2 regions of the Pseudoalteromonas sp. QJM3NY_22 genome follow, and region 1 is predicted to be linked to the other one. Evidence: predicted binding sites of a transcription regulator. Region 1 holds the regulator's gene; the other holds the start of a gene.
The links. The regulator sigma-54, encoded in region 1, starts transcription at its own class of promoters, with help from an activator protein. The targets are predictions, from matches to a motif close to GTTGGCACGNNNNTNGNNT.

Region 1 (3,188 bases):
TTCTGCGCCGCTCATTCGCCCATGAGGGATTGCAATGCCTCTTCCTATACCAGTGCTTCCCAGTTTTTCTCTATTCATTAAGGCGCTGAGAATATCTTGTTGAGAAAGATATGGGAGCTTGTCATGAGCAAGTTGACTGATGAACTCTAAAATTCTTTTTTTACTATTAAAAAGGACCGCAGCTCTGCTGCAGTCCTGGCATATAAGTGAACTTAATTTCATAATATTAGTGTCGAGCAAGCTTCTCTTTGTGTTTAATAACTTGGCGATCGAGCTTGTCAATCAGCGAGTCAATGGCGGCGTACATATCTTGATGTTCAGTAGAGGCAAATAACTCAGCTCCACTTACATGAATCGTTGCCTCAGCTTTTTGGTTTAATTTTTCTATATCAAGAATGACATGAACATTATTAATATGATCTGAGTGTCTTTCTAGCTTCGCAAATTTGGTATTTACATAATCTCTTAATGAATCAGTTACTTCTACGTGACGACCAGTTAAGTTTAGTTGCATAAGCATTACCCTCTTTGTTTAGCGTCTTAAATCAAACTTTTTCGCTGATTTGACGGTGGAATAGCTAGAGATTCGCGATACTTTGCGATTGTACGTCTCGCTACTTTTATTCCTTGCTCAGCTAATATATCTGCAATTTTACTATCACTCAATGGTTTTGCTGAGTTTTCTGCTGCGATTAATTTTTTAATGAGAGCGCGTATTGCTGTTGATGAGCATTCGCCTCCATTTTCAGTACTTACATGGCTTGAGAAAAAATATTTAAGCTCAAAAATACCGCGAGGTGTATGCATATATTTTTGAGTTGTTACGCGTGAAATAGTTGATTCGTGCATTTCGACCATTTCTGCTACATCATTTAAAACCATTGGTTTCATGGCTTCTGGGCCATGCTCAAAAAAACCTTGTTGTTGCTTAACAATACAATTAGTTACTTTTAATAGTGTATCGTTTCTACTTTCTAAACTTTTAATAAACCATTTAGCTTCTTGTAGATGCGAGCGAATAAACTGGCTATCACCACTTGATTTAACGGTGCGTGACATTGCTGCATATTGGCTGTTGACTCTGATTTTAGGCATGCTATCTGGGTTTAGTTCAACAACCCAGCGACCTTTTATTTTTTTCACCGATACATCAGGAATTACATACTCAGATTCTTCTCTAACTATAGTATCCGCCGGTTTTGGGCTAAGAGTATGTATTAAAGTCATTATTTCTTTAAGCTCTTCTTCTTTGAGCTTTGTTTTTTTCATTAATGTACGATAGTCGCGAGCAGCTAATAGATCAATGTGCTCGGTTAAAATCATTTTTGTTTCATTAATATAGGGTGTTTCTTTATCGTATTGGTTCAGCTGAATACATAAGCATTCTTGTAAACTACGTGCTGCAATACCAACAGGGTCAAACAATTGAATTCGTTTTAAAACAGCTTCTATTTCGTCAAGTTCAACTTCGTTGTCTTCTTCGTTCTCTTGATTAAAACTTTCTAAAATTTCTTCGCAGCTTAGCGTTAAAATACCCGAATCATCGACGGCTTCAACAATCGCAATCGCAATCGCTTCATCGGTAGGACTAAAGGGAGTCAGTTGTAGTTGCCACATTAGGTATTCGTGGAGCGTTTCAGTCGAGGAGCCTTGGTATATAGATTCATCTTCAGGCATTGGTCCTGATGATGATGCTGGGGCTGCGCTCATATATTCATCCCAACTAACATCCATAGCCATTTCATCACTTAGCGTATCTTTAGCAAGTGCTTCACCACTGTCTTGCTCATATTCGCTCGGAACATCATCAGCATTTGCGCTAACAGTTACATCGTCGTTATCTGCTTTTTGCTCGTTTTTACCAGCAGAATCTTCGGCGTAATCTTGCTCTTCAACCTCTAATAGGGGGTTGCTGTCGAGTGCTTCTTGTATTTCTTGCTGGAGATCCAATGTACTGAGTTGCAACAGGCGAATTGCTTGTTGCAGCTGTGGAGTCATTGTAAGTTGCTGGCCCATGCGCAGCTGTAATGATTGCCTCATGTATCTCTAACAATCCTTTTATGTTGTTATAATTAATACTAGCAGATGCTTAAAGACATGGCGTAAATGTTACAGCCTAAATTGCTCGCCTAAATAAACATCACGTACTGTTTTATCGTTTAATACGTGTTCTGGAGTGCCTGATGCAATTAACTCACCATGAGAAACTATGTAGGCTTTTTCGCAAACATCAAGAGTTTCTCTTACATTATGGTCGGTAATTAACACACCAATACCACGATTTTTAAGGTGTTCTATTATTTTCTTTATATCTAACACTGAAATAGGGTCAACACCAGCAAAAGGCTCATCAAGCAATATAAATTTAGGAGCAGCGGCTAGTGCTCGCGCTATTTCAACTCGGCGACGCTCGCCTCCTGATAATGCCATACCTTGGCTATCACGAATGTGCTGAATACTAAATTCATCTAATAAATTGTTAAGTGTGTCTTCTCTTGCTTGCTTATTTAGCTCTTTACGTGTTTCTAAAATAGCCATTAAGTTTTGATAAACAGTAAGCTTTCTAAAAATTGATGATTCTTGGGGTAAGTAACCAATGCCTAATCTAGCACGACTATGCATAGGTAAAAGAGTAATATCGTTATCGTCGATAGAAATCTTGCCTTTATCACTAGGTACAAGGCCTACAATCATATAAAACGTTGTGGTTTTACCTGCACCATTAGGGCCAAGTAACCCGACTATGCTGCCAGCCTTTACTTCCAGACCTACATTTTTTACAACTTCACGGCCTTTATAACTTTTAGCTAATAGTTCTGCTTTTAATGTACTCATGGCTGACCTTTATCGTTTTTTTCTTTTTTAGTCTCAATAGGTACTAAAATAGTATGCACACGATCGGTTGAGTTTTCGTCTTTTTCAGCGCTAATTAATTGCTGTTGCATATCGTAAGTAATACTCTTGGCATTTATTTTTTGACCCGCTTGCGATACTTGTGCATCGCCAATAAGGGTTAAAAATCGTTTAGCTACATCATAACGAACTTCGTTTGCGCTGGCGCTCATTATAGTGCCATCAGTTTGTTTTTCTTCGAAATATGCAGGGCTACCAGTTGCAATTAGTAGCTGTTTATTATCGCCTAATTCATCACGTTTATGTACTTCTAAACGGTCGGCTGTAATACGACG
Region 2 (3,188 bases), 300 kb from region 1:
ATTGAAGATTTTGGCCATGATAGACTAGATTGGCTCAGAAAATATGTTCTTCTTGAACAAGGGATCCCTCGCCATGACACAATTGCTCGTGTAATGAGCCGTATTGACATGACGCAATTCCAAGATTCCTTTTCTTCTTGGATGAAAGCCTGCTCCAAATTAACTCAAGGCGGTGTAGTTGCTATTGACGGTAAACGATTGAAAGGTTCATTTAATCAATCAGATAGACGCGATGCACTTTATATGATCAGTGCATTTGCATGCGAAAATGGTGTTGTTTTGGCACAATGCCCTGTTGATAAAAAGTCGAATGAAATAAAAGCGTTGCCAGAGCTGCTTGAATTATTAGAGATAAAAGGCTGCTTAGTAACGATTGACGCTATGGGGTGTCAAAAATCAATTGCAAAAAAAATAGTAGGTAAAGAAGCCGATTACTTACTTGCGGTAAAAGCAAACCATAAAAGGCTACTGTCACAAATAGAAGATGTGTTATTACCTGAGGTAGCACAACAAGCATCTGATGGGCTCTTGTTTAACGAAGCCGATTATCAAAAAAATAGAGAAGAATTTAGGTGCTGTGCAGTGAGCCATAACGTGAGCGGTTTATCAGAAACGATACACTGGGAAGGTGTAAAAACAGTGGGTGTTATTGTTTCTTATAGAAAAGAAAAAGGTAAATTAAGCAATGAGTTATGCTATAGATACTATATTAGTTCAGCGAATTTAACAGCGGAAGAACTCGCGAGAGGAGCACGACAACATTGGCAAATAGAAAATGGATTACATTGGCGTTTAGATGTAGGATTTAAAGAAGATGAGTGTCGAATTAGGCGCGAAGGTGCAGCACCTGTATTTGCGGGGCTGAGACACATCGCATTTAATCAGCTAAAAGCAGAAAAAAGCTTTAGTAAAGGCATGCCCGCAAAACAGAAAAAAGCTATGCGCAGTACAGCCTACCTTGAAAAGGTATTGAACGCATAGACTTTTTTCATGCTCTTGCCCTTGCCCTGAGTCTTGAATAAGGTTATTCAATCTATTCACTAAGTCGCTTTATAAGTCTTAATAGCCCTACCTGACTTTTTATACTTAATAATAGCTTTAGATGATTCACTTTGAGTTATGTTAGCTTCAGCTAAAATGGAATTAATAGTAATTTGAATTGACTGTAATTGCTCTGCATTAGGACCGTTATTACTTTCACACCATTTTTTTAAATCTGTATTTAAGGTTTTTAAAATGGGTTGAGCTTCATCGGCATTATTATCGTTTACTAACGATTCAATTTCCTTAAGCAGTATTTTTATGTGTTCTGCTTGATTTGTTGTTAGCTGCTCTGAAGCATTATTCGCATTCATAATATAAGCTAAACCGCAGAAACACGTTGATCAACAGGAATATTGTCCCAGCCTTCTTTTATTTCTTTTACAATGTTAGACACCTCTAATACCGCGTCAACATCATTATTTAAATTGGCTTTAATTAATGTGCGTTGGCAATAATCGTAAAGTGCCAATAAGTTGTTAGAAATACTGGGGTCTTGTTCTACTTCTAAATTAAGTGCATCTTGGAGCGCGCCGAATAACAAAATGCAGGCTGATATATTCTCGCCCTTTTTTTCAATCTCTTTTCGCGCAATAAATCCTTTTGTAGCTGCTAAGCGACCAATAATATTACTGAAAATAAGATTTATTTGTTCGTACGGGGTCATTTCTGCAATATTACTTACGCGAACTTGACTGTATTTTTTTACTGAAACATGAGCCATGGGAAAATCCTAGATTTAAACGATAAAAATTATGTAAAAATAAAAGCAATAATAATGCCAAGCATTTTTTACTTATCTATTTATCGGCATGTTCGCTTTCAACTTAAGCTAATATTAGATTATATGTAACTATTCACCATGGTAAATTATTTTCAAAGGATCTTTTTTAACTATTGACCGATCCCGCCAGTATGCCAAGCTAGGGCTATGACCTAATAGCCCTAGCTTCAATGAATTTAAACAGCATCAACATCGACGAAATCGTTGAGAAAACCAAAGCTCAATTACAAGAAGGTAAAACTCTCACGCCTGCGCTGAAGATGCCTATTGAACTCATTCTGGTTGTCGTTGTTATGTTGGCAAGTAAATTAGGACTTAACAGTAACAATAGCAGTATCCCGCCATCAAAAGACATCAACCGAAAAAAACAAAACAAAGAGAAATCAGCCAAGTCAGCGGGTGGTCAAAAAGGCCGAGCAGGTAAAACACTAACCCAAACACAGACGCCTGATGAGATCAAAGTCATCCTAGTTGAACGTGATTTTTTACCGAAAGGTCACTACCGTGAAATTGGCTTTCAAAAACGACAGGTTGTCGATATAGATATCAGGAAAGTGGTCACTGAATACCAAGCACAAATTCTGGAAAATGAGCAAGGTAAGCGTTTTATTGGTGAATTTCCAGAAGACGTTAACAGTCCTATTCAATATGGGGTTGGTGTAAAAGCCCATGCAGTTTACCTATCCCAATATCAATTACTCCCTTACAACCGCATTGAAGAATATTTTTGTGATCAACTCGGTATTCCAATCAGTGCGGGTAGTTTATTTAACTTTAATGAACAAGCAGCGGCCTTGGTAAAGTCCTCCGGCGCAGAAGCCGCGCTCAAGAAAGCCCTGAAAACGACTTATCAAGCCTTACACGTTGATGAAACGGGGATTAATATAGGTGGTAAACGACGATGGCTTCATGGTGCATCAACGACGTGGTGGACGTATTTTTACCCGCATGAGAAAAGAGGGAAAATAGCGATGGATGACGCCGATATTTTACCTCACTTTACTGGGGTACTATGCCACGACCACTGGAAACCGTATTATCAATATACACAGTGCCAACATGCCTTGTGTAATGCACATCATATCCGAGAGTTAGAAAGGGCATGGGAGCAAGACGGTATGCAATGGGCAAAGGATTTGCAAACCCTACTGACTGAAATCAATAAACATCAAATAGATAACCCCGAGCTAGATGCAGACACAAAAGCTCACTATATAGAGAAATATCAACAAATATTGGCTCAAGGTGACATTAAATGCCCTCCACCGGATAAAAACAGCCGAGTAAAAGGCCAGCGAGGCAGATTGAAACGAACAAAGTCTAGAGCGTTGTTAGAGCGGTTAAGAGATTATCAAGATGATGT

Region 2: fliS (flagellar export chaperone FliS) is a predicted target of sigma-54. The motif match lies at 1,809-1,827, and genes of this name have one in related genera.

Annotation. Positions count from the first base shown of each region.
Region 1 covers NZ_CM149655.1:3,580,751-3,583,938, reverse strand. Annotated here, with positions in the region: gene ptsN (PTS IIA-like nitrogen regulatory protein PtsN) at 1-222, opposite strand, end outside; gene hpf (ribosome hibernation promoting factor) at 227-514, opposite strand; gene AC0VZ4_RS16510 (RNA polymerase factor sigma-54) at 541-2,040, opposite strand; gene lptB (LPS export ABC transporter ATP-binding protein) at 2,110-2,835, opposite strand; gene lptA (lipopolysaccharide transport periplasmic protein LptA) at 2,832-3,188, opposite strand, start outside.
Region 2 covers NZ_CM149655.1:3,284,922-3,288,109, reverse strand. Annotated here, with positions in the region: gene AC0VZ4_RS15095 (ISAs1 family transposase) at 1-981, shown strand, start outside; gene AC0VZ4_RS15090 (hypothetical protein) at 1,041-1,355, opposite strand; gene fliS (flagellar export chaperone FliS) at 1,364-1,765, opposite strand; gene tnpC (IS66 family transposase) at 1,996-3,188, shown strand, end outside.